Regions from separate parts of the Nitrobacter sp. MLSD-S21 genome, predicted to be linked through region 2. Evidence: predicted binding sites of a transcription regulator. Region 2 holds the regulator's gene; the other holds the start of a gene.
What was found. The regulator LexA, encoded in region 2, represses DNA repair genes until DNA is damaged. The targets are predictions, from matches to a motif close to TGTTCNNNNTGTGTTCNG.
Positions count from the first base shown of each region.

Region 1: a site for LexA is predicted at 9,596-9,613, ahead of AC1RT6_RS15600 (ImuA family protein). Genes of this name have one in related genera too.

Region 1 covers NZ_JBXASZ010000005.1:220,655-235,569, forward strand. Annotated here, with positions in the region: gene AC1RT6_RS15560 (hypothetical protein) at 1-17, opposite strand, end outside; gene AC1RT6_RS15565 (DUF2171 domain-containing protein) at 157-360, shown strand; gene AC1RT6_RS15570 (SemiSWEET family sugar transporter) at 773-1,138, opposite strand; gene AC1RT6_RS15575 (methyltransferase family protein) at 1,544-2,281, shown strand; gene ubiG (bifunctional 2-polyprenyl-6-hydroxyphenol methylase/3-demethylubiquinol 3-O-methyltransferase UbiG) at 2,278-2,979, shown strand; gene AC1RT6_RS15585 (DUF488 domain-containing protein) at 3,298-3,825, shown strand; gene AC1RT6_RS15590 (error-prone DNA polymerase) at 4,148-7,405, opposite strand; gene AC1RT6_RS15595 (DUF6504 family protein) at 7,402-8,910, opposite strand; gene AC1RT6_RS15600 (ImuA family protein) at 8,828-9,541, opposite strand; gene AC1RT6_RS15605 (hypothetical protein) at 9,787-9,966, opposite strand; gene AC1RT6_RS15610 (hypothetical protein) at 10,777-10,938, shown strand; gene AC1RT6_RS15615 (PRC-barrel domain-containing protein) at 11,177-11,554, shown strand; gene AC1RT6_RS15620 (exodeoxyribonuclease III) at 12,286-13,056, shown strand; gene AC1RT6_RS15625 (NUDIX hydrolase) at 13,106-13,588, shown strand; gene AC1RT6_RS15630 (DUF421 domain-containing protein) at 13,719-14,210, shown strand; gene ligD (non-homologous end-joining DNA ligase) at 14,213-14,915, opposite strand, start outside.
Region 2 covers NZ_JBXASZ010000001.1:443,790-458,704, forward strand. Annotated here, with positions in the region: gene AC1RT6_RS02195 (right-handed parallel beta-helix repeat-containing protein) at 1-325, shown strand, start outside; gene AC1RT6_RS02200 (hypothetical protein) at 450-647, opposite strand; gene AC1RT6_RS02205 (hypothetical protein) at 915-1,154, opposite strand; gene AC1RT6_RS02210 (hypothetical protein) at 1,151-1,390, opposite strand; gene AC1RT6_RS02215 (thermonuclease family protein) at 1,412-2,149, opposite strand; gene AC1RT6_RS02220 (hypothetical protein) at 2,192-2,413, opposite strand; gene AC1RT6_RS02225 (cold-shock protein) at 2,631-2,843, shown strand; gene AC1RT6_RS02230 (hypothetical protein) at 2,963-3,127, opposite strand; gene AC1RT6_RS02235 (hypothetical protein) at 3,120-3,308, opposite strand; gene AC1RT6_RS02240 (hypothetical protein) at 4,565-4,867, opposite strand; gene AC1RT6_RS02245 (hypothetical protein) at 4,900-5,280, opposite strand; gene AC1RT6_RS02250 (hypothetical protein) at 5,670-6,158, shown strand; gene AC1RT6_RS02255 (hypothetical protein) at 6,155-6,616, shown strand; partial or broken gene AC1RT6_RS02260 (ComEC/Rec2 family competence protein) at 7,085-8,476, shown strand; gene lexA (transcriptional repressor LexA) at 8,517-9,221, opposite strand; gene AC1RT6_RS02270 (molybdopterin molybdotransferase MoeA) at 9,384-10,598, opposite strand; gene moaC (cyclic pyranopterin monophosphate synthase MoaC) at 10,823-11,353, opposite strand; partial or broken gene AC1RT6_RS02280 (formylglycine-generating enzyme family protein) at 12,121-12,276, shown strand; partial or broken gene AC1RT6_RS02285 (arylsulfatase) at 12,417-14,065, shown strand; gene AC1RT6_RS02290 (AAA family ATPase) at 14,141-14,915, shown strand, end outside.

The sequences.
Region 1 (14,915 bases), on a different contig from region 2:
TGCAAGGTGTAGGACATGGAACACTTCCACGCCCGATCGTGCCGCGCGCCAAAGTTTTCCGGCGCTATATACAGCATGGAGTGCGACGTCAGCGCGGATCTGTGCAACCATTCACTGGCATGGGAGTTGGTGCCCGGCCAGCGGAGAACGACGCAAATGCACGAGATCAGAGAGCACATGAAGGTCGTCGACAAGGACGGCGCGGAAGTCGGCATCGTCGACGAGGTCGAGGTGAGCCGCCTGAAGCTGGAGAAGGGCTCTGACAACCAGCATCACTACGTCGACAACGAGCTGGTCGCAGATGTCGAAGGCAATACCGTGAGGCTCTCGGTGCAAGCCAAAGAGGTAAAGAGGCGCTGAGCTACGCTTCGCCGCGCTCTACGCGGCAATGCGCTTCACGTTTGCTCCGCTGCGGTTCGTGACGAAGGCCCCGTCAGCGAATACTACGGCGAATGCAAATATGCGCCCATCCGCGACGTAGGGTACAAGAAAGGTTTGGGTCCGCAAACGACCTCCTAACCTGGTCTCTCCTGTGGCCTTAGCTTCCGTACGCGCTGCGTTTTTGACCGGGAGGAAAGGCGCTTAACTTCAAGCTTCATAGTTAATTGGTCTTCGCTCCTAAATTCTTGGGCCCTGTTTCCCCCTCCCTTCCAGCGACTGCTGATCTTGCTCGCTCGCTGATAATCCGCCAGTGCCTCCGACTTCTTTTGCATCCACTCAATAGGGCTTGGGATTCGCCAGCAACGCTATCCCCAACCGCCGTGAATGAGGACTAGTCTCGCGCAATTTGCGGTTTGGTTGAGCCAGTTTTAACTTTGAGAAATTCTGCGCCCTGATATTTTGAGCTCGAGCGACGGGGCCTATCTTCCCTGAGCTTGAACCACAGTATGCCCGCGAGACAGGACAGGCTCAACGCGTTGGCGATGATGATGACGATGTCCTGCTTGAAGATGCCGTACACGATCCACGCGGCAACGCCGGTCGCAAGCACGCTGAACATCATGAGCGACAGGTCTTCGGCCTTGCCGGTCTCCCAGCACTTTTTCAGCTGCGGAACGTACGAGACGGAGGTGCAGAAGGCGGCGAAAAGGCCGACGAGGGTGGCGGTGTCCATAGCCGTGAACGTGCCGGCGCCCACGCTGGTTCCTATAGGTTTCGCAGGAAAACGGTGCCGCATATTAGCGGAGGCCAGCGACTCGCCTCAGGCTCTCTGCTTTTCAAGTCTGGTTACCTTCGCTTCCTTCGGCCGCACGAGCTGCTTAGGGAAAATTTAGGCTGTCGCCCGTCCCCGCCTCAGCGGGGCACCCCAGACTATCGCAGGCCAAAAGCTGGTCAGCGACCTGCTTGCAACGCGCTGCTTATCGACTTGCGCCGTGGATAAGCGGTCCCTTGGCCGATGGGCCTCCACGGCAGTAACATACTCGGGTGCCAGCCTAGAGCAAAGTTGCCGCTGTGTTTCTCTCAAACGTCGATGGTACAGATGCGAGTGATCCGTCCTGATGCGACAGACTCTAGTCCGGTCCAGCGCCGGTTTAGTGTTGCGATGGCCTATGGCGTCGTATGCCATGCATCGTTTATCGTCGGCGTCGGCGCTATGATCGTCATGATGTTCTTCGGCATGAGCCGATCTCTGGGCCGTCTTGACGCGCCATGGAGTATCGCCGCAAACCTTGCCCTGCTTCTTCAGTTTCCACTTGCGCATTCTGCTCTGCTGGGGCGACGGGGTGCAAGGCTGCTGGCGCGCGCAGCACCCAGGCGGATTGGCCAAGACCTTGCAACGACAACTTACGCCACCATTGCCTCCATGCAGGTAGCTTTGCTCTTTCTGGGCTGGTCTCCGAGCGGGATCATCTGGTGGCAAGCCCAAGGGTTTGCACTGACAACTCTCTGCACTCTTTATCTCGTGAGTTGGCTCTTGCTACTCAAAGCAATTCGTGACGCGGGCTTCGCACAGCAAATAGGTCTTCTGGGCTGGTGGGCCGTCCACCGGAACGTCCCGCCATGCTATGCGCCCATGCCCCAGCGTGGTCTTTTCCGCTTCTGCCGGCAACCGATCTACGTCGCCTTTGCGATGACACTATGGACGGTCCCAACCTGGACCCCAGACCAGCTTGAAGTCGCGATCGTCCTGACACTTTATTGCGTGACCGGGCCACTCCTGAAGGAGCGGCGCTTCTCCCGTCGCTTTGGCGAACAGTTTAGGGCCTATCAGAGGCGGGTGCCCTATTGGCTTCCCTTGTACCGAACGAGAATGCCGACTGCCGAGCCCGACGACGTATGAAGAACGACCTCTCCATCTACGAGAAGTACGCTGACACATGGTGGAGCGGTGAGACGCGATGGCTGCGCACGCTGCACAAAATGGCGCCTGCGCGCATGATGATGATCGACCCGCTGGTCGGCGATTGGGTCAACAAGCGCGTGTTGGACCTGGGCTGTGGCGGCGGCTTCCTTGCCGAAGAATTGTCACGTCGAGGCGCCAAAGTTGTCGGCGTCGACCCATCGCATGGTGCGATTGCCGCTGGCGTGCAGCATGCCCGTTTGGTCGGGCTCGAGATCGACTACGTCGTGGGCGTCGGCGAGAGTATTCCATTGCTAGATTCGTCCTGTGACGTAGTCGTCTGTGTGGACGTTCTGGAGCATGTCGCGGATCTCCCCGGGGTAATTGCCGAGGTCCGGCGCGTGTTGCGACATGGGGGGCTGTTCGTATTCGATACCATCAATCGCACCTGGCTCGCCAAATTCGTGATCATCACTCTAGGCGAGCGGGTTCTTCGTTTGCTTCCGCGGGGTACGCACGACAGCGACCTCTTCATCAAGCCAGCCGAACTGAGTGAAGTCTTGCTTCAGGCAGGTTTTCAAGTCGGACTCATGTGTGGCTTCGGCCCAAGTGGAATTGACCGGCACCTTGACTTTACGTTCGGGCCCCATCCGTTCAAGAGCATTATGTATCTTGGTCACGCGCGAGCCACGTCGTAAATTATCGCATAAACTATGACAGCTGGGTGGGCCCCTGTGGCCAGGACAGACGAGAACGGCAGCTTGATAAGTCGGCGGCTGTCCTTCGTGACAGGTCCGCTTGCCTGGTTCGACCTCCGAACCCGTAAAGGTCCATTTCAGATCAAGACAAGACCGGCCGATTGGGCCTAAGGTCGATGCCGAAAGCAGCATAAAGTGGCCATTGAAGATATCGTCAAAAGCACCGCCTATTTTCTGGTTCTCAGCGTGATGCGCTCAATCTGCGCATATCGCGGATCACATTTCGGAACTTCCTAAGCGGATCGTGGTTCGCAACGAGTGACAAACCCCGTTTACACCCTTGGACATTCCACCCGAACCATTGACGAGTTTGGCGAAATCTTGATTGCTGCGGAAATCCGCACTTTGGTTGATGTCCGAAGTTCGCCCACGTCGCGTCGGTTTCCGCATTTCAACCGCGAACGTCTCTCAGATGCGCTGGAGAGCCTCCAGATCGAGTATGTCTATTGCGCCGCGCTGGGCGGGCACCGAAGAAAGAGCAAAATAATCCCTGCGGAGTTTAACGCTTCCTGGCAAAATCAGAGCTTTCACAACTACGCAGATTACGCGATGAGCGACGACTTCTTGGCCGCCCTTGAAGGTCTCATTGAAACGAGTCAGCGCGAATTAACCGCGATCATGTGTGCGGAAGCCGTATGGTGGCGATGTCATCGCCGAATTATCGCGGACTACCTCCTTTCACGACAGATTTCGGTTCGGCATATACTAGGACACGGGAAAATCGTTGAAGCTCAAATGACGCCATCTGCGGTACGACAAGGAGGGGCCATAGGTTATCCTCCATAGGACTCGAACAGGAAGTTAATGGTTGTGCCGAGAGTTCTCGGTTTCACTCCCATTCGTTCGCAAGAACGAATCCGGTCTGGGCAAAGCGAGCGGAAGACATAAAAAATTGGTTGGTAGGCGGTATGCGCCGTCAGAAAGCCGAAAGTGATCAGCCGCCAGCGTATCTGCTTGCGTCTGCGGATTATTAAACGCGTTTTCATGTTCAGGTTCGCACCGGTAACGCGACCAACCGTCTTCGGCCTCGCCCTGGTACTCCGCAACCAAAAAAGGAATCGGCGAAGCCGTTGATTTTCGCCGGAATTTGCACGGATAAGATGCCCGCCTAGCGAAAATTTCGCGCCTTCACGTTGAGGGTATCGATGTGAAGGTCCGGGATGTAGATATCCCGGGCGGCATGGTTGAATGCCTTGGTCTCACGGCTATCAACTCTGCCACCGCCGCCATGGACGGCTTCATCACCTCTTCCCGCGGGGACTAGGAATGGCTCATCGCTTCCGCCAATCTTGCGCAGCAATGGCGACTGATCGACGAGATGTTCGGCGATGAGGTGGATGACGCCGTTCGCCGCCTGCACTATGCCGCGGCAGGTAAGCATCTGTGCGCCCAGGATCACGCGCCTCTGCTTGTCGAACAGCGAAGGCCAGATAATGAGATTTGCAATATCGGTCTCATCTTCGAGCGTTATGAACATAACGCCCTTGGCGGAGCCAGGCCGCTGACGCACCATGACGAGGCCCGAGACAGTTATCCGCGATCCGCTCTTAGCCGTCCGCAACGCGGCACAGGGGCTGGTATCCTGACTTGAGAGTTCGGCGCGCAGGAAGGCCAGCGGGTGCGGGCGCAAGGACAGGCCATGTGACCTGTAATCCTCCACGACCTCGCGACCGCGGGTCATGGCGGGAAGCGAAACATCTTCCTCGACCTGCTCGGGCACGACCTCGTTCGCGCATTGCCCTGCTGCCTCGAAAAGAGGAAGAGCGTCATTGCGAAGGCCCTTGATGACCCACAAAGCCTTGCGGCGTGAAAGTCCGAGCGAAGAAAAAGCGTCGGCGTTTGCGAGGCGGACGAGACCGCCGGTTCCGAGCCCCGTCCGCCGCGCGAGCTCGGGGATTGTCTGATAAGGACGGGCCTTGCGGGCGCCGACGAGCGCATCGCCATTCTTCTCCGAAAAGCCGCGTGTCATCCGAAGGCCGAGCCGGACTGCATGATATTTTCCGTCGGGCTCCAGCGTGCAGTCCCAAGCGGAGCTATTGACATCAATAGGGCGGATATTGACCCCGTGGTTTATCGCATCGCGCACAAGCTGCGAGGGTTCATAAAACCCCATCGGCTGCGCATTGAGGATCGCCGCGCAGAAAACATCGGGGTGATGGCATTTCATCCAGCTAGAAGCATAAGCGATGAGCGCAAAGCTTGCGGCGTGGCTTTCCGGAAAGCCGTATGAACCGAAACCTTCAAGCTGACGGAAGGTGCGGTTCGCAAACTCAATACCGTAACCGTTATCGATCATGCCCTGGATAAGCTTGTCCTTAAATTTGTTGACGCCGCCCGTGAACTTGAATGTCGCCATGGCGCGGCGCAGCTGATCGGCTTCATTTGCCGAGAACCCGGCCGCTACCATCGCAATCTGCATCGCCTGCTCCTGAAAGAGCGGCACCCCCAGCGTCTTGCCAAGAACCTTCTCCAGCTCAGGCTTTGGAAACTCGACCGGTTCCTTGCCTTCCCTTCGACGGAGATAAGGATGCACCATGGCCCCCTGGATGGGACCGGGCCGCACGATGGCAACCTGGATGACGAGATCATAGAAGCGCGTCGGCTGCATGCGCGGCAGCATCGACATCTGGGCGCGGCTTTCGATCTGGAAGACGCCAAGCGTATCTGCCTTTTGGATCATCTCGTAAGTCTGCCGGTCTTCCGCCGGAATCGTCGCAAGACTTAGCGGAATGTCCTTTGACGATTGAAGAAGATCGAAGGCGCGCCGCATGCAGCCGAGCATGCCGAGGCCGAGGACGTCGACCTTCATAAATTTCAAAGCCTCGATGTCGTCTTTATCCCATTCAATAACCTGCCTGTTGTCCATTGCGGCCGGTTCGATTGGCACGAGCTCATCGAGGCGATCCAGCGTCAGCACAAAACCTCCAGGGTGCTGCGACAGATGCCGCGGCGTTCCCATGAGTTGACGTGCGAGATCAATCGTCATTCGCAGGCGCCGGTCGGACAGATTGAGGTTGAGCTCTTTCAGCTCCGTCTCTGAAACCCCTTCCTCACTCCAGCCCCAGGTGATGCGGGCAAGTGCGCCGGTCACGTCCTCGGGTATGCCGAGCGCCTTGCCGACCTCACGTATTGCGCCGCGCGCGCGGTAACGCGTCACGGTCGATGTCAGGGCAGAGCGTGTCCTGCCATAGGTTTCGTAAATCCACTGGATGACTTCTACACGCCGCTCATGCTCGAAATCGACGTCGATATCGGGAGGCTCGCGCCTTTCCTCCGATACGAACCGCTCAAAAAGGAGACCCTGCCGTACCGGATCGATGGAAGTGATGCCCAGTACAAAGCACACCGCGGAATTGGCGGCAGAGCCGCGGCCCTGACAAAGAATGCCCTTTGAACGTGCAAATCGGACGATGGAATCCACGGTCAGGAAGTAGGGCGCATATTGCAGCCGTTCGATAAGGCCGAGCTCATGCCGCAGCTGCATCGCGACGTTATCAGGGATGCCATCTGGATAGCGCTGCGCCGCTCCCTCCCAGGTTAGTTTTTCAAGCCGGTCCTGGGCGGAAATTCCATCCTGCAAAATTTCGGTCGGATAGCTGTAGGTCAGCTCTTCCAGTGAAAATCTGCAGCGCTTTGCAATCTCACCGGTTCGCGCGATTGCTTCTGGATAACGCCGGAATAAGCGTTCCATCTCGGCAGGCTCCTTCAAAAACCTGTCAGCATGTTTTTCCTTGAGGAAACCTGCTTTATCGATGGTCGTCTTGAGCCGGATGCAGGTGACGACGTCCTGCAGCATTCGCATCGCGGGAACATGGTAGAGAACATCACCTGTGGCGACGGTTCGCACGTGCGCCTGCGATGCCATGGTCGCGATCTCATGAAGATAAGCGGCATCGTCGGGACGAAAGCGACGTGTCAACCCGCAGTAAGTTCTGTCCTCGAAGATTGATTTGACCCGATGCAAGCAGCCGGGTAGATCGCCATGAGGTTTGTCTGTGACGACGATCGCAATGAGCCCCTCACTCCATTCCGCAACATCATTGATAAAGAGCGAGCACTTTCCTTTGCCCGCCCGCGCCTTGCCGATGGTTAGAAGCCGGCAGAGCCGTCCATATGCGGCGCGGTCAGTGGGATAGAGAAGAAGCGAAGGAAAATCCTCAAGATCGAGTCTGCAACCGACAATGAGACGAACGCCGGTAACGCGCGAAGCTTCATAGGCTCTAACGATTCCTGCAAGGGAGTTACGGTCAACCACAGCGAGAGCATCGATGCCGAGCACTGCTGCGGTAGCAAATAACTCTTCCGCGCTTGACACACCGCGCAGAAATGAAAAATGGCTTGTGACCTGCAGCTCCGCGTAGCTCATGCTTCACCCAGACCGTGCAGCCACCAGCGTCCGCCCGAGTCAGTCGGTGCATCGCGAAACAGCCAGAAGCGCTCGCCTGTCTCGTTCTCGACGCGGTAGTAGTCGCGCTGGAGGCCTGTCTCCTTGTCGGAAAGCCACCACTCGCCAAGAATACGCTCGGGGCCATCGGCCCGCGCGATACGGTGGCGGATCTTGCGCCAGACGAAGAAACGGGGAGGGCTATCGGGAATTTCAGCGATGGCATGCACTTCCTCAGGAGGCGACAGCAGCCGCGCGGGTCTTGGCAGGTCGAGCGGCCACGTTGCGCTATCCGTCTTGCAAAGAGGCGCGACGCGCCGCATCGCACGTTCAGGGATATCGCTCTCAACCGGGGCAAGCCTGAAAACCCGTTCGTTACCGAGCCGCACGCGAAGTGTGTCGATAAGCTGGCTGACGTCGACTTCCGATCCCGGTTCGGCGACATGCGCTCCAACCGTTTGCCGCTCGGTCAACGCTTCGACCCAGGAGGCCGTCAGCGTCGCTTCCTCGATGCCGAAGCCCGGCTCGACCAGCACAAGCCGCTCCGCGAGAAGCTTTGTAAGATGCTTCGTATCGCGGTTAGGTTTCGATGTACCGATACGGATCGCCTGCGAGATATTATCGACGCGCTGAAAAACCATATCGAGCCGTCTCGCGCCCACGCCGCGCGCGGCAAGATCAATTATGAGTTTTTTGCATAAGAGCGCCATGACCCGCTGCAGACCGTCGGGCGTACTGATCGGCTCCGCGAACCTCAGCGTCACACGGGGCACCTCCTTCGGAATCAGAGGAACGAGCACCTCAACAGCCGCGCCCAGCGCCTGATCGAGGCGCAAGAGGACGTCTCCGGAAAAGCGCTGGCGCAGCGAAGCGCGCGGCAGGGCAGCAAGCTGCGCGATGCGTTCGACGCCGACTTCGCGAAGGCTGATGATTTCTTTTTGAGAGAGCCGGAGGGCCGCTATCGGAAGGCCGCCAAGAATGTCGGCAGCCCGGGCGGGCGGCACAATTTCGTTTCGACCGTAATGCGAGACCGCCCATGCCGCGCTGGGCGTATCTGCGATAGCAGCCCGCGCCGAAAGCTGCGCGGCGGCAAGCCGCGTCTGCAGGTCCTTCAAAAGCGCGGCTTCGCCTTTGAAGAGATGGGCGGAGCCCGCAACGTCGATGAATATCGTATCCCACGGCAGCGGTGTCACAAGCGGCGAATATCGTGTGCACCAGAGCGCAAGGCGCGCAAGTGCGGCTTCATCTTCGTCAGGCCTTGCTTCCTCCACAATAAGATCCGGAACAAGCGTCTGCGCATGCGCGACCGTCATGCCGCAGGCGAGCTTTAATTTGCGCGCGGCATCGTCAACCGAAGCGAGAACGCGCCGGTTGCCTTCCTGGATTGCCGTAACCATCGGCAGACTACGCGCTGGAGTGCCGCCGTTCCTGCGCCGGATTTGATCGGTCGGGAACGTCGGCAGGAAGAGCGCAACGACCCTCCGCATTGCATGCCTCCACAATCCAAGAATTCGGTGACGCGCCGCGGCACCGCAGTAATTCAACCCGCCAGAGCGGACGGCCCATCCGGTATGGGCTCGTGTCGAAGGAGGGCGCGGGTGAAATCCGCCATCGGGTCAGCGCTGCATTGCTTTCGCTCAAATGTTCAGGCGACCGCCGGATGATGAAAGAGGGAACGCCGGAGGCTTCGGCGGCGAGCTGCAGACGCCGCGAAGGAGTCAGAGAGATGCGGTTGAGTTCGCCGACGACGCCCGCAAGGCCGCGCATTCGCAGCCCCTCTTCCATGACGGGCAAAATCTCGGCGTCCTTCCAGGTTTCGCAAAAGATAAGCCGGTCGGGATGAAGCCCGACGCGGGCCAGCGCAGGCGCAAAAAGATCACGGCTGTGCAGACACCAGAGCACGGGGCCTTTTAAGCGCGCGAGAATGCCGGCAGTGAAAAGGAGGGCGCAGGCGGCATAGCCACCCCGCGCGCCGTCTTCGCAGAACTCATGCACGGCGCCAAGTGCAAGGCCGCCACCCGGAAGCGCCTCGTCTATCCCGGATACCCCAAAAGGCAAAACGTCGCGGCACGGTCCGGGCCGCGCAGCAGCCTCCATCATCCGGCGGAGCTCGGCCAAGGGAATTGAAGTTAAATTGGCCGTGCTTGCCATAACCTTGCCTACCAACTCTGTTAGAACAAATAGAGAACATCTTTGGTGGCCGATGAGTCAATGAAAATTAGTTAGGCGTTGATTCGAAACGGTTTCGTGCGGGTTGGGGGATAGGTCTTCTCTACCGTTGGGCTTCCAAATGCGCCGTCGAGCGATTTTCCACCACCCCGACTGAGCCGAAAAATTTCAGCGCCGCCGGGCAGTCCGTACCCCTACTTTCGCGCTAAGACCTTGTCAGACTTCCATGACAACCGTGACTTTTCGATCAGCCGTCGCGACCGGTGCACGAGGTCCGCGCCGCTGCCATTCAGGATGATACCCAGGTTAAGCTTTGCCTCGCGGACATGGTCCTGGAGGTTGCGGATAGCCTTCGTGAGCTGCCGGTCTGCCATGACACCGCTCGCCGCTTGAGGAGGGCGGGAGCGCGCGCTGGCGTTCTCATCACCGATGAAAGCCGCGGCCCGGCGGTGATGATGCAGCGTGCGCCCTTCTGCCGGAACGCGAGTCCTTATTTTGCGATCACGCGATTCGAAGCTGAAAGCGCGTAAGTTCCTAACGCATGAAGAAGTTTACAGGAATTAGGAACGCCGGTGTGAGCGCCGTATTTGCTCGAATACGCCAAGGGCTATGGCCTTTATCAAATGACGAAAACGCAAAATGCGCCCCCGCTTTCCTCCCAGGGAAAGACGCTTCCTGCGCGCAAGCGGCGGCGGCGGCGTTCCAAGCAGACGGTATCGTTCTAGGACCGCCTCTCTGAGTTTGTCGCGGACAAGCGCTTGAAGGCGGACGCGGCGGCGGGCTGCGCGGACCGGTACGATCTGGTCAAGAAGATCCGCAAGGCTGAGACCGCCGCTAGTATCGACCGATGGGCGAGCCTGCCCGGACCACGGCGGCTCAAGAGAGCGGGCGCGGCAGACCGCAGGAACCCTGTCCCTGGTCCCGGAGTTGCCAGCTGTCGACCATTCACGAGCGCTGCAGGTCCCGATGAAGACCATACCGATGTTCTCGATCGAAAAGGATGCGGGCGGAAACCTGCGCATCGTAATCACCCGGCCCGACGGCTCGCAGATAGTCCTGCCGGCCCATTCGTGTCGGTCAGAACCGGTACAAAGCCCGCCGCTCGCGGCCTTCCTAGAGCGCAATCATCCGAGAGCGCGCTGAGGCGGCATCGCCTGAAAACTAGACCTGAAAGGAAAGCAGCAATGGCAAAGATTGATGAAAAAGGACGCATCGTAGAGACCGCGACTGAAGCGCGCCAAGGAGAGCGCGGCCCCACGGTTCGCAACATGGTGGTCGCGGGCACGGCGCTGGTGATCGCGGCCTTCGTGGTCGTCTACATCGTGTATTTCGGGGGCGCGCGCTGATGGGACGCGGACTCCTGCTCTGGCTGGTCGGCGTGCCGATCCCCGTGATCCTCCTCCTCTGGCTGTTCTTCGGCCGCTGACTTCGAACCGGCACTAACAATCGCCCGCCACGCACTCCTGCGCGGCGGGCTTCTCGAGTCGGGCAATTCAGTGGGATGCCCTCAACGCCATCGCGTCATCGCTAGGAACTATCTTCCCCGACAATCGATTTTCATACGATCCAACAGGGAGAATTCGCATGGTTACCGAAGAGAGAGAGACCGGCACGCTGATCGGAAGCGACAAGGTCGCGGGCACTTCCGTATACGGCCCCGACGACCAGGCTATCGGAACGATCGAGCGCGTGATGATCGAGAAAACGAGCGGCCGCGTGTCGTACGCGGTTCTCGGCTTCGGCGGATTCCTCGGCATCGGCAACGACCACTATCCTGTGTCGTGGAACGCGTTGAAGTACGACACCAACGTGGAGGGGTACCGCATCGGCATCACCGCGGACCAGCTTAGCGGCGCGCCGAAGTACGCGGACGAAAGCGGCTGGAATTGGTCGGATCCCGCGCGATCCAAGTCGGTCGATGACTATTACGGTACCCGCGTCACCCATTCCGCTCTCGGGTAGCGACGCGAGGCTATCAGCCCGAGCCGGACGGCGAGGCGGCTTGGGGCTGGCGCGGTCCTGCGTTCTTCCATCGCGCGGGGCCGCGCATTTTTCCAATCCCCATACAATTACCACGAGAAAACCAAGACATCGGCGCATCTGCGCCGTGCGCCTGCGAAATAACAGGACGCCGAATCGCGAAGAGTTAGCTCGGCGAAGCAAGCGCACACGGCTTGAATGACAACTGCCCCGTTTGCTGCGGCATCGGCTGGGTATGCGAGCGCCATCCCTACAGGCCGTTCGACCATGACTTCGGTTGCGCGTGCAGCGAAGGGATGCCGTGCAGGTGCAACGACAGCACGCCGCCCGATACGAGCCAGGTCATCGTCGTTGGCGAACACTCTGTTCATTGAACCGGAAGAGCACAGACGAGTGCCGCCGCATCACGTCTCAGAGATCGACGCGGTTGAGGAGCTTACAAAGACGGATCAGCAACCCATATTGGCGCGACGGGCCCTCTCCCCCCAAGAGGCCCAGCACGGTCCCGCAAGCTTTTGCCCCAAAGCCCCCCGCGGGACCGTGCACCCCTTAAAGTCATTGGAAGCGCCAGATGCGCCACTAAATGCGTCAGAACGATGAGCGACGATTGCCCGATCTGCCACGGCATCGGATAATGACGTTCGGGTTTTAACCTTGCCCACTAGCAGCGGAACTGCACGGCCTCCGTAAGTGTTCGCTTCGGTGGAGGAATGGTGAAGATCGCGACGTTTAACATCAACAATGTCAACCGGCGTTTGCCGAACCTCCTGGCCTGGCTGAAGAGCTCCAATCCGGACATTGTTTGCCTTCAGGAATTGAAAGCCGAGCAAGCGGCTTTTCCAGCCGGCGCCATTGAGAAGGCCGGGTACAGTGCAGCCTGGATTGGTCAGAAGTCCTGGAACGGCGTCGCCATTCTTTCGCGAGGCTCCGCGCCCGAGGTCACGCGCGAGCGTCTTCCGGGCGATCCCGCCGACAATCAGAGCCGCTATCTGGAAGCCGCGGTCAAAGGGATCATCGTATCCTGTATCTACCTGCCTAACGGCAATCCACAACCGGGCCCAAAGTTTGATTACAAGCTCGCATGGTTCGAAAGGCTGATACGCCATGCGAAGACGCTGAAGAAGTCCGGCGCGCCGGTCGCGCTTGTCGGTGACTACAATGTGGTGCCCACCGAATTTGATATCTATCCGACAAAATCCTGGGACGACGATGCGCTTTTGCAGCCGGAAAGCCGCGCCGCATTTCAGCGACTTTTGAAGCAAGGCTGGACGGACGCCCTGCGATATCTCCATCCCGAGGACCCGATGTATACCTTCTGGGATTACATGCGGCACCGCTGGGAAAATGACAAAGGCCTGAGACTCGACCATTTCCTGCTAAGCCCTGATCTCAAGAAACGTCTGATTGATGGTGGCGTAGACCGTAAGGCGCGCGGCAAGGAAGGTGCAAGCGACCACGCGCCGGCCTGGATTGAACTGAAGTGAATTTGCAGGGCGCAGAAGCACGGGCGGGGTCAGCGGGGGAAGGACGGCAATGACTCCGGCGCGGACCTCGTCAAATAGGACTAGCGCCGGCATTCTTCTTTTCAGACGGAAGCGCGGATCTATTCATGTACTGCTCGGGCATCCGGGCGGTCCTTTCTGGATGAAGAAAGATCTTGGTGCCTGGACCATTCCAAAAGGTTTGGTTGGTTTGCATGAAGAGCTCCTCGACGCCGCGCGGCGGGAATTTAAGGAAGAGACTGGCTACCGGCCGGTCGGCGAGTTCATTTCGCTTGGCGCCGCTAGACAGCCGGGTGGCAAAACGGTGCATGTATGGGCGGCCGAAGGTGACTGGAATCCGGATGCGCTCACAAGCAATGTTTTCAAAATGGAATGGCCGCCGCGTTCGGGGAAACTTCAGAGCTTTCCCGAGCTCGACCGCGCCGCCTGGTTCGGTTTCAGCGAAGCTCGCGAGCGTATCCTGAAAGGCCAGACTGTTTTCCTCGATCGCCTGCGGGACGCGTGCGGAGAATGAGGGCTGCGGGAACTCTGAAATGTGAGCGAGCGTTGCGACCTTTGGAAGTTCTGACCGAGCGGGCCAAACTTCCGCACTGAGTTAGCCGCCCAGATTTCAAGCCGCTAACGATATTCCCGGAGGGCTTCCTATGCATTTGTCGATCGACTGGAATTCCGTCTTCGTACCGGCGATAGGCCTTGCGGAAATCATTGTGCGCGGGAGCCTTATGTATCTTGGGCTGTTTGTCATCCTGCGCGTCATGGCGCGGCGTCAGGCCGGGCATTTTGGCCCCGCGGACCTGTTGGTCATCGTCCTGATCGCCGATGCCGCGCAGAACGGCCTCGGAAAAGACTATGGCTCCGTCACTGAAGGCCTCACACTGGTTCTCACGATTGTCGCCTGGGAATATCTGCTTGACTGGATATCCTGGCGCTATCCCTGGACGAGGCGATACCTCTCGCCTCCTAGCCTTACGCTTGTGCGTGACGGACGCCTTATCTCCCAAAATTTACGCAAGGAAATGATCACGGAGGATGAGTTGAAAGCGCAGCTGCGAGAACATCAGGTCGAAGATTACGCAGACGTCAGGCTCGCGACACTTGAGGGCGACGGACGGCTCAGCGTCTTGAAGCGAAAATGAGTTTAGCCGTGCGGCCGCTCGCGTTCGCGCACAACGTCCTTTGCGTGCTTATCGGCGCGAAGTCCGAGATAGACGGGATGACGCATTTCGCCTGAGCTGGTCCACTCCGTAAATTTTACCTCTGCCACCAGTTGCGGTTTCACCCAAGTCGTGACGGGTTCATCTTTTACTTTTGTAGCGAAGGGCGACTTTTCAGTTTTCAATTTGATCAGCTCGTCGTGCAGCTCTTTAAGTGTCTCGTGGCTAAACCCGGTGCCGACATGCCCAATGTAATGCCACTCCTTGCCTTCACGCAGCGCGAGCGTCAGCGCGCCGAAGTAGGGCCGCGTTCTCCTGGGAGCGGTGAAGCCGACGATCACGACCTCCTGGCGCTTTGAGGTCTTGATTTTCAGCCAGTTGTCGGTGCGCGCGCCGGACAGGTAAATACTGTCGGCACGCTTTGCCATGATCCCTTCGAGGCCTTTGCGTTCGGCTTCTTTGAAGAATCTTGTCCCAAATGTCTTCCGTTCGCGGCTGAAGGCGATCAATCTGTGCTTTGGAAGGATGGACTTTAGCCGCTTCTTCCGCTCCGTCAGCGGCAAGCTGCGAACGTCTTCCCCATCCTGAAACATGAGATCGAATGCGCAATAGCGCAGCTTGGCCTTATGGCGCAGGGCATTTTGCAGCAATTGAAAATGCGAGACGCCCTGATCGTCGAGAGCCACA
Region 2 (14,915 bases):
CTATCTGGACCCGGTCGCCAACTCCAATACTTTAGTAGGCGACCGGGTCACGAGCCTTGGGCAATACGGTTTCTACTGCCGCGGCAACCAGAACACGTTCGTCGGAGTGCAAATCGAGACCGGGTTCTCCGAAGCCTTTACCACTGATGGAAATTGTATCGGCTCGACGATATCCGGGATTCGCATGGAAAACGGTGGGACCGGAATCCATCTCGTTTCCGGCGCAAATTACAACACCGTCGTCGGGGCCTATTGTCAGGCGTTGAGCGGCACGAGCTACATCAACAGCGGCACCGGCAACAGCAAGACCGGGGGCAACTGCTGAGTTGGGCAGGATGGCCGTTGCGCGGTGCGCAACGGCCGGCCCCGATATCGACCCGCGAGGTCGCCAATGTGCCGTCAACAGGGCTGAGCTCAAGCGAGCGCGCGAAACAATTATCTCGTGACGATCACTTCGGAGGCTGACGCTCCGGCGAGTTGATCCAGTTGTAAAGTTCTGTGGCTTGGTCGGCCTGGGCGATTTTCTTGAGCAGTGCATCTTGCTCTGGCCCCGGCGCCATCGTCGCTGCTTGCTCCCGCACCTCACCGGCCCAGGCGGTAAGGCGATCCACGAGAGTAAGTTGCTTCAAACCATGACGCTTGGCCATCGCCGCACCTCCACCGTTTGAACCGACGGAAATTCTAGTGCCGAACTTTTCCCGCGCGAGCTATTTCTTGGTTGAGCTGCCAATTCGGGGGTGTGGTGGATCGTCTCGCTGAGCGAGTTCGGGGTCCACCCGTCTATTCGCCAAGCGTAGCAGCGTTCCCTTGGGAAACCCGCCGGCGGGGGTGGTAAATCTCACCGGCGGGAGTCGATGGATCGAACGGAGGACGCCGTCCGTCCAAGGGTCAATGTTAGGAATGAGGGGACGTTCCTATCCGGGAATGCCAATCGCTTCATATCCTGCGTCCGTCAGGACGAGCTTATCGTCATCCACGGTGACCAACCCGAGCTCTGCAAGGGACCTCAAATCATCGCTCGAGGGCGCGATCAGCTTTAAGCGACCCGCTCGAATGTCTCGCAGCACCCAGCGAAGCCTAATCGCGATGTCAACCGGGAGATCGTAAAGAGATCTCGGCTCCGCCGGTGGGCTTTTGCCCTCATCGTCACTCATCGGATCCCCTTGCGCGTCCTCGGCAGCGCCTTATCCACCAGCGTCAAAATCATCTCGATGTGCTTTTGCGCTAAGTCCATGTCGGTGCTGTCCTGCGCGGCGCGAGCCAATGTCTTGATGTGCTGCAAGGCTTTGACGGAATCGATGGGAGGTTCATTATCGACCGGGGAGGGTAGTTCCCGCCTGCGCGCCTTTATTAGGCTCTTAATGTGGATCAAGGCTCTACGTTCGTTCATCTCGTCCCCTGTGCTGCCCCATCAACGCTTCGGAGCCCTACATCCCGCGGCTTCGGCTTCTTTCTCTGAGCAGAACCAGTGCCGGTCTGGCTTATCCATCGTCATCTTCGCGTACCAGCGATCACCGGTAAGGTGATAAATGCATTCGCCGTCGTGCACGCCGGCCTTGATGGTGCATGCCGGATCGGGAGCGTCCTGTGACGACATCCCTTCCAGCAAGAGCTTTTGAGCAGTCGCTGGCACTGAGATGGAGCCGAGAATGACGGTCTGTTCGCTCCGGGATCGCCAGTCCCATGGGGCGATAAACGCGCCCGACCAAAGTCCGGCGTGTATGTCACGGGACCATGATTCATCGGCGACATAGCGGTTGGAATAGCTAACGAATGCGAGTGCCCATCCGTTCTGGACGATCCATTGATTGATGTCCTGGCTACCGATGGAGCAAAAAGCGAGCGACCGATCATAGCGATCACGACCCTCGACTTCACAGGACCAAGGCCGATTCTTGGAGAAGGCCGAGAGAGCATCGCGCGCAGCGATGCCACATGCCCATTTCTCACCTTGGGCATCCAGACACAGCTGGTCCGATTCCGGGGCATCGATACCCTGAAGCCGGATCTTTTTCCCTCCAATATCAACGGTATCACCGTCGACAATGCGCGGCTCGCCGACGATGGTCTCAGCGTGAGCTGATATGCCAGATAGACAGAGAAATCCCGCCAAACTAGTGGCAGCGACCGTGTGTGACAGGGTGAACATAGGTACCGCCTGGGTGGGTGTTTAGGAGATCTAGGTCCGGGCTCAACTGTCCGCTTTTTTCTTTTTCGGTGGCGAGTGCGGCTCGGCAGCCTCACGAGCGAGGCGCTCTTCTCGTAGACGCTCCCGGTTTTTCGCGAATGCCTCCGCGGCATTCTCGTGCTCGGCCATTGCCACTCTTGCGTCGGCCTTCCGTAGCACTTTGCGGGCTGCACGCTCCTCTTTCGAAGGGAGCTTGCGTCGTTCAAACTCCTCGGGCTTCTTCATTTCATTTGCCCTTTTTTAGACCAAGCTCGACAAAGCGGCGGCGGGCTTTGGAGCATCCGCTTGAACTGAATTGGCTGATAAAAATCGGTGATTGGTAAGTCCCCACTCTGTAGTGGAAGGCCGAGGAGGTTCTGGCATAACGGCCCCTGTACTACCGGCGGCCTATCTTGCATTTCCTCACAGCTTAAGGCTGTACTCGCATTTCAATGTTTTGGGGATGACTAAAGTGGCAATTGGTACTGTGAAGTGGTTCAACGATCAAAAGGGCTATGGCTTTATTCAGCCCGAGGACGGCGGCAAGGACGTGTTCGTCCATATCTCGGCCGTGGAGAAGGCTGGCTTCAACGGCCTGGCAGAGGGCGCCAAGGTGTCTTACGAGATCATTTCGGACCGGGGCAAGGAGAGCGCAGGCAACCTGCGGATAGGTTAGTGAGCTGAGCCGGATGTACGCTCGCTCGCGATGTGGATGGCCCGGGCATTGCTTCGGGCCATTTGCTTTTTCGCCGGGAGCGCCAACTTGCAAACTCAGCCCCGCTTCTGCGGGGTTTTCTATTCCGGGTCCCGCGGATGCAGCGCCTTCTCCACGATCGTCAGGATCATCTCTAAGTCGTGCCGCATGACGACAGGGTCTGCGCTCTCTAGAGCAGCGCAAACCAGTGCTTGGATTTCGGCCAATGCCTTCCAAGGGTCTATAGTCGGCTGGTTGTCATTCATCAAATCCACCTGTGCCGTAGCGGTCAGTTCGCTCTGGCACTACCAAAAGCTTAAAAAATGCGAACGAGACCAGGCCGATGACGAACCCGAGAACTTGACGCTCACCAAAGTACTCGCCAATCAGCGCACCAACGAAACCGCAAATAACTATACCGAAGAGCCAAATGAAGAACGTTTTCATAAATTCACTTCGCTCCCCAATCACACGACCTCCAACGTCAACGCTTCGGCGGCCTGCATCCCGCGGCCCCGCTTTGCCCAGCCCAATCAGACTCGGTCGTGTTCTTTTACGAAAACGACCTGAGCGTTTCGTGCTTGCCAAGAGGTAGGCGCGATATTTAACCCATTATCTCGGCGCCTGAAGGCCTGGGGATGACAGCCACTTGTCCATGTGGGACGCTGTTTCAGCCTGTCGGGCCTCTCGGATTAGCCGCTCTCGCTCAACGCCGGGCTGAGTACCGCGCGCCTCTTTTCGTAGACGCTGAGCTTCGTCGTTGAGACGTTGATAGAGCGATTTTGGATTCGGACGAAAGCGAGATCGAGTCTGCATGGCGTGGCTCCTTTGTTGGCAGAAGGCGGAATCGCAACGCTTTCAGTCACCGATAAATGCAGAGGTCCGGGCAGCGAAGCGATGGCGAGCGCTGATAACGGTTCAAGCACCGTCATATGCGGCGTTGTGACGAGAACTCGAATCAGGGGAGGAGTTGACGCGTTAGCTGCACGGATTGGATGCTTCGGTCGTCCACCGAGCGTTGCACTTGGTGCAGTGCCATTCGTTAGCGACGATATGAGGCGAATACCGCGAGTTCACGGGTGCTGTTACAGCATTCCCACAAGCGCAGGTATCAGTCCCTTCGGGGCGTGATCTTCGGAGGGGTATTTCACGAGCGACGCGATTTGCCCATCTGCGTTCCGAACTTCTCTGAAGATGAATCGGATAGACCATGGCGTACATAGCTTGCTCCCTTCGTGGGCGGGAGCACAGGAGCGTCTCTCTGTCGCCAGTGCCGGTTGGTTAGCGTGCTGGCAATAATAACTATATGGGCAGTCCCACCGGTCATAACTAGAGCCGCACAACAATACTTAGAAAGAAAAGAAGTGGTTGAGTTTGACGGGCAGAGATTCCGTCGCGGAAGGCTGCACCAATATTCTTAGGGGCGATGTAAATAATCCTGATTTGGAAGAGCAACCTTATGCCAGTTGGGGTTTGGCTGTTGGGGGTGTTGCCCATGACACCCCGCCTGTGGCGGTCTCGGCACTTGCAGGCTGCCGGGGCCGTCGCTTGGTCAGGTAGCGCATCTCCTTCTAAACCGGCTTATGTGGTTCGGACTCTCCGGACGCCTTACTCATTTCGTTTTACCCTTCAGCCCGATCTCCACAAGGCGGCGGATGGCTTCGGAGCGACCGGCACTCATCGTCAGAATTGGCGGGCAGGGGCTAGACGCGCGGCGTTGGCTTGCGCATCCGCTTGAGCCCGTCAAAGCTTCCTTCTATTCCGTTCGGGGCTAGTGCGGTAACGGCCTTTGTCACACCGTTTTGACCATCCAGGAACAGCTTGACGGCTGGGACGTAGCGGCCACCCCACACAGGCGACATTCTCGGCATCCCTTGCCGCTCGTGCAAGACGGCCAGCCCTTTGAACTCGCCCTTTCGTGCCCAACCAAGCACGGCTTCGCCGATCTCCTCGTCGGTCGCGTAGAGGGGCAGATCGTTCAACGTGAGGTTCTTTCTGCGGGCCATGATGCTCTCCGGGACCGCTGCAAATCGCGTCGCTAGTGCGACGCTGCTAATTTCCCTGACGTGTCGTAGATGAAATACCAAATTAGAGCCTGGAAAATAAAAATGCAGAGTAGATTGATCACTACGTCAATACCATGGGCTATGGAATTGTTTCGCCACAGCAGCTCTAAAATACGAACGCGCCATGGTAGGAGAAATGACGTTAAGTGCATGAAGAAAAGAGCGCAGCCGACCCAATAGAGAACTTCGATACCGGTCGCGGCTGTTTTATTGGCAGCATATTTTAAAGCGCCCAACAGGACGATGTTCTTCAAAATATCGAGCGCTGTTTTGCTGAATTCGCGCTTATCGTTTGCTGTCGCGAAGTCCGCGGCATCAAGCCTCCGAATCAATCGGTTCATCAGATTTTCCATCGTCGACTAGTAACCCAGCAACGCCAATACTGCCGATGGCAGCCCACGCGAAAGGTCTCCCCGCTGGGGAAAGCGTGGATTGTTTTTTTACCAAATCAGTGGGACTGTGAGGGCGGAGCGTGAGAACTCCCGCCAGCAGCCTAGCCGGGCTGCGCTGGCCCTAGAGCGGTGGCAGGGCGATCCTTGCCGGGATCAGACTTGCCAACGAGAACGAACGTGCCGATTGCCGTCGGCGCGACCGGCGTCACTATGCCGGGAGCGCGGCGGTTATACAAGACCCGCAAGGGAAAGGCCGTCGCGCATGGTCTCTAGCCATGTTCTCACCCTCCCGGCGCCAGCGACGCCCGCTGGCACCCGGCCGTGAGAAGCCGGTAATCTAGAGAAGCACCATGACAAACACGACCGATCGCCCAGCGACGTCCGCTGACGACCTCTACTATCCAATGGACGTTACACCCGAACAGTTCTTCCAGGCTTGGAGCCGCAGTGAGCGGGAGGCCTTGATCGAGCTGCTAATCGGCACTCTCGACACCACCGACGACTGCGACGAGGACCGCGCCGTCGACGACGGACCCTGCGACGAGGATCCGGACGCCGAGCCGCCGCTCGGCTGGACCGATAGGGAATCGCGATGGGGAAAGCCCGTCTTCACGGAAGGTGAGGACGAGCCGATTCTCGCCGCGGTGCCAGCAATCGATCAAGCGGAATGGGCCTCCGGCAACCAAGATGATCGCGAAGGTGATGGATGCGCCGATGACCGTGAGGACGTGTGCGAGGACGAAGGTGCGGAGCATGATGGCCGCGAGCCGAGTTTCGGCTGGTCTGACGTGGAGACTGCCCGCGGTCGCCATCCGAACCAGATGGGGGGTGATCAATGAGCAACGTGGTCACATTCCCAGGGAGCTCTACCGGCCGCGCACCGGCCAGCGAAAGCCCCAACAAGCCCTCGCAGGAAATGGCCTGGCGGAGCCGCGAACATGTTCAAAGCAGCATCAAGGAACACCGCGCGGCGTGGGATCGCTATGCGCAGGCGGTTGCCTGGGTGGCAGCAGTGGAATCGGGAAATCTGCCGGTAGGTCAGATCGAGGCCGCCAAACAGGACCTCGCGGAACTTCATGCTGAAATGGATTATTGCGCTCGAATGTTGCTCGTCTGCATGCCAACCGACGTGAAGGCGCTGATCGAGCTGCTTCTTTACCTGGAGCGAAATTTCACAATCCTACCGCAAGAGATCAGGCACGCTGGGGTGAGCTCGAACTCGCTCGCGTTCGACCTCTTACGCACTGTGCGGCTGAGCCTCCGAGAGGTGTTGAAGGCCAACAAAAGCTCATTGTAACGAGCGGCGGTGAGAAGCAAAGGAAGCCGCGATCGGCAGAGACTGGCGACACGCCGCTGGCCGCTCAGTCGGTGAGGCGAGGGCGCCGGGCTACGGCCCGGCGGCTACTTCGATTCACAAGTTAGCTTGCGCGTGTCTTGGCCGGCGGGTGCGCACCAGACCACTTCGCCGGTCCAATTGTTTAAGCGAAGGGCGGCGGGGCGGCCAGCACCGATCGCCTGCACGCTCCAATGCGAGGCGAGCATGATCGATGCGCCAATGATCAGCGCGGCGGAAACTATTGCAGCTGAGATATTCATCTATCTGACCGCGGTGTGTCGGGAGATACAACCACGCTGCAGCGATCGATGTCCATGCACACCGTGGCGGGGGCGCCAGTGCTTCCCACTTGCTTCCCAAGCAGCAAAACATGGGAAGCGTTTGCTATCCATCGCTTTGTAAACACAAGCCATTCTTAGTAGTTGACACATTTCCGGCTATCATATGGCCGTCGTCGCTGGCGTGGTCTTCTTCGCGGTGCGTGCGCTGTTGGCCCTGGTTCCAGCGTTGACGGCGACGTTTCCGATTAAGAAGTGGTCGGCGGCAGCGGCGCTCGTGGCAGCCGCTTTTTATCTTCTGCTGTCGGGCGCTGAGGTCGCGACCCAACGCTCGTTCTTTATGACAGCGGTGGTGCTGATTGCGATCATGGTGGACAGGCGCGCTATTACGTTTCGAACACTCGCGGTCGCGACGATGATCGTGCTTGCGATTGCGCCGGAGTCATTGATCCACCCGAGCTTTCAAATGTCGTTCGCGGCGACGCTCGGGTTGGTGGCGCTAGTTCAGGTCGGGATGCCGAAGATGCTTGCAACCCCCGATCACTCGCCGACGGCGAGGGCCGCTCTGTGGGGTGGACGCGAAATCGCCATGCTGGCGCTGGCGTCACTCGTGGCCGGACTCGCGACCACGCCGTATGTCGCGTTCCATTTCCATCGGGTGACGCCATACGGCATGGTTGCGAACCTGCTGGCGATGCCGGTGATCTCGGCGCTGGTGATGCCGGCCGGGCTTCTCGGACTTGCGGCCATGCCGTTTGGCTTCGACGGCGTGTTCTGGCGGCTGATGGACTTTGGCATCGAATGGATGGTCGCTGTGGCTCAATGGGTAGCGGCGCTTCCGGGCGCCATCGGTCATACGGCTGCTTTTGGAACGGGGCCGCTGCTCGCGGCGACCGCGGGCATCATTCTGCTCGGACTGTTGAGAACACCGCTGCGCTGGAGCGGCGCGGTTGTGGTCGCGCTGGCGATCGTGTGGTCATTTGCGGTGACGCCGCCGGATATCCTGATCTCCGCGGAAGGTCGCAATGTCGCCGTGAGGGGCGGGGACGGCCGGCTGCGCCTCATCAGTACGAGTAAGGACTCTTTCACGGTCAGGGAATGGCTTGCCGCCGACGGGGATGGGCGTGGGTCTGCCGACCCTACGCTGGCGGAAGGCGTCTCATGCGACGATGAGGGCTGCGTGGTCAAGGTGAGTGGAGGTGGACTTGTCGCGCTTACGCGGCGTCCGGAGGCGATGCAGGATGATTGTACGCGGGCGGAGCTCATGGTGACGCCGTGGCAGGCTCCGGAGGGGTGCCCAGCGCAGGTGATCGATCAAAACAGGCTGCGGCGTGAAGGCGCTCTTGCCTTGTGGCGAACCCCAAGTGCTTCAAGATCTGGTGCTTCAAGATCCGGCTTTGCTGTTGATGCCGTACGTCCTGTCGGCGTCGATCGTCCCTGGTCATCCGCTGCCGTCGATGAACAGTCGGCACAGCTGCAATCAAAACCGGAACCCCCGGCCGACGCCACGCCGGTGCCCGAGGATCTCCAGCCGGACGATTGAACGGCTTGTCCACGGTTGGAGCCTTTCGCTCCTGATGAAATCAGTACTTGCGGTAAATGCCGATCAGTCTGCCCTGGATCTGGACCCGATTGGGCGGAAGTATGCGAACTTCGTAAGCCGTGTTCGCCGGCTCCAGCGCGATCGAAGCACCGCGACGGCGGAAGCGTTTCAACGTCGCTTCTTCTTCGTCGATCAGGGCAACGACGATGTCGCCGGTATCAGCGGTCTGGTTCCGCTGGATCAACGCAAGATCGCCATCGAGAATTCCGGCATCGACCATAGAATCGCCGCGTACCTCAAGCGCGTAGTGTTCGCCGGTACCAAGCATGTCGGGCGGCACGCTGACGGTGTGGCTGCAGGTCTGCAACGCTTCGATCGGCGTGCCGGCTGCAATCCGTCCCATCACCGGTACGGCGACCGGACGTTCCACATCGTCGACGACAGCGCCGCCGCTGCGGCGGACTTTGCCCAGATTGCCTTCGATGACGCTCGGTGTGAAACCGCGACGGCCGCCGCCGCCGCTGGCGGCGAGTTCGGGCAGTTTGATGACTTCGATGGCGCGGGCGCGGTTGGGCAGACGGCGGATGAATCCTCGTTCTTCCAGCGCGGTAATCAGGCGATGGATGCCGGACTTCGAGCGCAGGTCGAGCGCGTCCTTCATTTCATCGAACGAGGGCGGCACGCCGGATTCTTTCAGCCGTTCGTTGATAAAACGCAGGAGTTCATACTGTTTGCGCGTGAGCATCCCGACCCAGTCCCTGGTTGATGGGTTCTTGCCAACTAGGGGACATCGGGCCTGCAGCCCTTATAACCCCGCGGCACGAACCTCGAAACAAATCATGAACATACACTATATGTTCGATATGTGTTCCGCAACCCTTTAATTTAAGGTCAACAAAGCGACGTTTTATGACAGCGAAAGCTTAATGATGGCGCAGGGCTCGCCTTTGCTTGCGGCCGGCGCAAATGGCGTGCGGATTACGAGAGCCTCTGCCGCAGCGAGTTTTCCCATCAGCGAGCTGTCCTGATGCCCGATCGGCGTCGCGACCGGCAAGCCGTCCGTCGAGGGTGTGAGTCGGGCGCGCAGATAATCCTGCCTGGCTTGATTGGCGCTAACATCGCTGCCGAGCAGCGCCGGTTCAATGCAGTGGTGCACATCTTCACGCCCCGATAGCGCGCGAATCAGCGGCACCATGAACAGAAACGCGCAGATGTAGGACGAGACGGGATTGCCGGGGAGGCCGATCACCCGCATCGGGCCTAGACGTCCGTGCATCATCGGCTTGCCCGGCCGCAGTGCGATCCGCCAGAACGCAATCTCCACGCCTTCCGCCTCCAGCGCACGCTTGACGAAGTCATGGTCGCCGACCGACGCGCCGCCGGTCGTAACCAGAATGTCGGCGCCGCTCTCGCGGGCGCGGCGGATCGCGGCGGTTGTGGCGTCCATTGTGTCGGCGGCGATACCGAGGTCGATCGCCTCGGCGCCTTCGCCTCGGGCGAGTGCGCGAAGCGCGTAGCCGTTGGACAAGATGATCTGGCCCGGACCGGGCGTCGCGCCCGGCAAGACCAGTTCGTCGCCCGTGGCGAGCATCGCTATTGTGGGACGGCGATGCACCGGCAGGTCCGGATAGTTCATGCCGGCAGCAAGGGAAAGATGGCGGTCGGTGAGATGGCTGCTGGCCCGGATCAGGACGTCGCCCTCACGAAAATCCACGCCGGCAGGACGAATGTTCTTTCCGGGAGCAGTGGCTTCCTTGACGATGACGTGGTTGCCGTCGCGTTCGGTGTCTTCCTGGATCACGACTGTATCGGCGCTGTCCGGCACTACGCCGCCGGTGAAAATCCGTAAGGCCTCGCCGGTTTGCAGCGCGCGCTCGAGCGGCCGTCCCGCAGCGATCTCACCGATCACCTGTAGCCGCGCTGGAATTGTCGCGATGTCCGCTGCGCGCACCGCATAGCCGTCCATCGCCGACATTGCGACCGGCGGCTGAGTCCGGCGCGAGGGGAGATCGCGCGCCAACACCCGGCGATGCGCGGATTCGAGAGCCACGGGTTCCTCCGGGAGCGGTTCGACTCCGGCAAGAACAGCCGCAAGGGCGTCGGCGACCGTCATCAGGGGCATGACCATTCTCCTAGAGCATTTTCCGGCCGTGCGATCAGCCGTAAGAAAATCCCCTCAATCAATAGCTTGCGCGTATTCTGATCGCAAAACCGGTATCCATTTTTGCGGAATACGCGCTAGGCGCGATGCGCCTGGCGGGCGCGTCAAACATCTACCGAACTCGCGGCTCGCATACAACGGTACTAAGAGCCAAAATGCCGCTTAACGAAGCGTTCGCGTGACGGCTATGGTTCTGAGGCGGTATCCGTCACAAGATAGTGGCCGGACTTGCCGCCCTTTTTCTCGACGAGGTGAATGCCCTCGATCCGGACGCCGCGTTCCACGGCCTTGATCATGTCGTAGATCGTCAGGCAGGCGACGGATACCGCCGTGAGGGCTTCCATCTCTACTCCGGTCGGGCCGGAGACTTTGACGCTTGCGCGGACGCGGCAGCCCGGAATTCTCCTGTCGGCCTCGATGTCGAGCGTGACTTTCGACAGCGCCAGTGGATGGCAGAGTGGGATCAAATCCGAAGTGCGCTTGGCGGCCATGATGCCCGCAATGCGCGCGGTGCCGAGCACGTCGCCCTTCTTGGCGTTGCCGCTTTCAATCAAGTCGAGCGTCGCCTTGGTCATGACGACCTGGCCCTCGGCGACAGCGACGCGCTCGGTTGCGGGCTTTGCCGAGACATCGACCATCCGCGCCTCGCCTTTGACGTCGATGTGGGTGAGGGCGAGTTTGTGTTTCCCGGCGGTCTTGTTTTTCTTGTCTGCCATGTCAATCAAATCCTGAGCTGGTTCTTCCCTCTCTCACGAGGGGAGAGGCTATTTTTTCAAGACCAGATTTTAACGTATAGTTTCAGCACTTTGTGAAGATTTTAAAATCTGGAAACGGGATAAAGCTACATATCGATAGCAAAACGGCTGATTGCTTTTTCAAGTTTCGACTTGCCTCTTTTGTAGAATTTAGATGTCGTTCTGGAAAGCAAAGAAAAGAATCTGAGGACAGGTTGTTCGAATCTGCTGATGCGCTCTTTGTGAACCCATCTATTGTCATGGCGACACGTGTCGTTGCCACGAGCTCCAGCAGGCCCTTCTGATCGGTTGCCGCCAATGCTGTCATGTCCCTGTTGAGCAAGGCGTTGAACGGTTGCTTCCGCGGCATCGTCATTTCACGACGGCAGTGGATCGTTTCGTGCGAACACCGATGAGATGCCGCTAGACCACACATTCGCTAGAAGGCCAAAATCTAATTGCCGTTGGCCGACCGTAGGATACGTCGAGCAGGGCAGGGTTGCTGATAAGGTTTGATGTTCGGCTGTTTTCATCGGCCGGACAAACGAAAACCCGTACGAGCCGCAGCATTGATTGAGAGAGGTATGGACGGCTGGTGGTTCTGAGGATTAATGTTGTTCCGGATACTGAAGGTTCTAATTTTAGACGCTTGTTACAAAAATGCGCTGATGCCCCGTTAATGTCAGTGGGTGTGGTCCGTGCTGAATGTGAGCAATATTGCGCTTCGCAATGCGGTTCGTGACAGCCGCATGATCTTAATTTCCGGCGGCACCTTCCGCATGGGATCTGACAAGCATTATCCGAAAGAGACGGCGGTGCACCGGGTTACCGTCGGCACTTTTTGGATGGACCGTGCTCCTGTCATCAATCGGCACTTCAGAGAGTTTGTGAGGGCGACCGGTCACAAAGTGGCGGTTGGGAGGTGGCTGCTGATTATCGTTCAGTTAGCAAGATGGTGAGTGTGGAAGTAGCGCGTCAATAGATTGGCCGGCCGTATTGCTGGCTGGTTGAAAAGTTCATCCAAAGGTACTCAAGAGAGGACAAGATGAGCAAGGACCATCAGAACACGTCGAAGATTGGCACCCTGGATCGTCGCAAGCTCTTGCTCGCCAGCACGTCGCTCGCAGCGGCGGCGCTCGGCGCTGCTGCGTCCACGCGCGTCGCTCAGGCGCAGGCGCAGCGGCATCCCCCGGCGCCGGCGGCCGGCCGCAAGCCGAACATCCTCGTGATCTTCGGCGACGACATCGGCGTTCCACAGATCAGCGCCTATACCATGGGCATGATGGGCTATCGCACACCGAACATCGACCGCATCGCGAACGAAGGCGCGATCTTTACCGATGCTTACGGACAGCAAAGCTGCACCGCGGGGCGAGCCTCGTTCATTCTCGGACAGGAGCCGTTCCGCACCGGCCTTTTGACTATCGGCATGCCGGGCGACCCGCACGGCATTCAGGACTGGATGCCGACCATCGCCGACGTCATGAAGACGCAGGGTTATGCGACCGGCCAATTCGGCAAGAACCATCTCGGTGACCGTGACGAGCACTTGCCGACCAAGCACGGCTTCGACGAGTTCTTCGGAAACCTCTACCACCTCAACGCCGAAGAGGAGCCGGAGGGCTACTTCTATCCGAAGGACGCTGAATTCCGGAAAAAGTACGGTCCCCGTGGCGTTATCAAATCTTCGGCGGACGGCAAGATCGAGGACACTGGTCCGCTGAACGTCGCGCGCATGCCGACGGTGGACGAGGAGTTCCTGGGCGCTGCCAAGGATTCATCGGCCGTCAGGCGCGCGCCAACCGGCCGTTCTTCGTGTGGTTCAATTCAACGCGCATGCACGTCTTCACCCATCTTAAAAAGGAGTCCCTGGGCAAGACCGGCAAAGGCATTCATGCCGACGGCATGGTCGAGCATGACGGGATGGTGGGAGAACTGCTCAAGCAACTCGACGACCTCGGCATCGCCGACAACACCATCGTGCTCTACACGACGGACAACGGCGCCGAAATTGCGCTGTGGCCGGATGGCGCGATGACGCCGTTCAAGAGCGAGAAAGGCACAACATGGGAAGGCGGCATGCGCATTCCGATGATGGTTCGCTGGCCTGGCGTTGTGAAGCCCGGCACGCAAATCAACGAGCCCATTTCGCTGATCGACTGGATGCCGACGCTCGCTGCAGCGGCGGGTATTCCCGATCTCAAGGAGCGGATGAAGACCGGATTCCACGCCGGCAACAAGACCTTCAAGGTTCATCTCGACGGCTACAACTTCCTGCCGTTCCTCAAGGGAGAAACGAAGGAGCCGCCGCGCGACACGATCTACTACTTCGACCAAGGCGGCAACCTGAATGCGATCCGTTGGAATGATTGGAAGCTGAGCTTCGCGACAGCGAAAGGTAACATCGCAACAGGCGTTCGCGAGACATCAGCATGGGCGTTAATCACCAACCTGCGAATGGATCCCTACGAGAGAGGGCTTGAAGAAGGAGGTGGCGCCATCGAATTCCTTGCGCGCAACATCTGGCTGCTCGTACCTGTTCAGGCGAAGGTCAAGGAGTTCTTCAGCGACTTCGATCAGTACCCGTACCAAACAGGCAACTCACTCAATGCGGGCGGCATCAACTATACGTTGCTGCGCCAGCAAGATGCGATGAAGCGGCTCAAAGATCTGGAAAGTATTAAGACACGCTGAGAGCCGAAATACCACATGCTGGCCGGGCAATGATGCCGGCCAGCATGTACGTTATTTGTCGAAGGGAACAAACCGATGGCTGATGCGAGCGTAGCGAGCCCTCCCACCGGTGCGGCGCCCGTAAAAGTGAGCTCATCCGCTGCCCGTGACGCCATCCTCGACCTGAAGGTGCGTATCGGCAAATCCGTCCTCGGCCAGGATCATCTGATCGAAAGCATGTTGATCGGGTTACTCGGCAACGGCAATCTTTTGATCGAAAGTCTGCCCGGCCTCGCGAAGACGCGCGCGGTGAAGTCCCTGGCCAAAAATCTCGCTGCTGATCTGTCGCGTGTGCAGTTCACGCCGGACCTGCTCCCGTCCGATGTCACCGGTGCGGAGATTTACGCGCAGACCGACAAGGGCGGGCAGTTCCAGTTTCAGAAGGGGCTGATCTTCGCCAACCTCGTGCTGGCAGACGAGATCAACCGAGCGCCTGCCAAGGTGCAGTCGGCGCTTCTCGAAGCGATGGAGGAGCGGCAGGTCACCGTCGCCGGCAAGACCTACAAGATGCCCGAGCTGTTCATGGTACTCGCGACCGAGAACCCGATTGAGCAGGAAGGCACCTATCCGCTGCCGGAGGCGCAGCTCGACCGGTTCTTGATGCACGTCGTCATCACCTATCCAGACGAGGACGTCGAGGGCGCGATCATCAAGCTCAACCGCGAGGAAGTCGCGCAAGCGTCAAAGGAAAAAGCAGCGGAGCCTGCCGCGGTGCCGCAGCAGGCAATCTTCGACGCGCGGCGCGAGATCGACGGTGTTTTCGTGTCGGATGCTGCGCAGCGCTACATGGTCGACATCATCTTCGCCACGC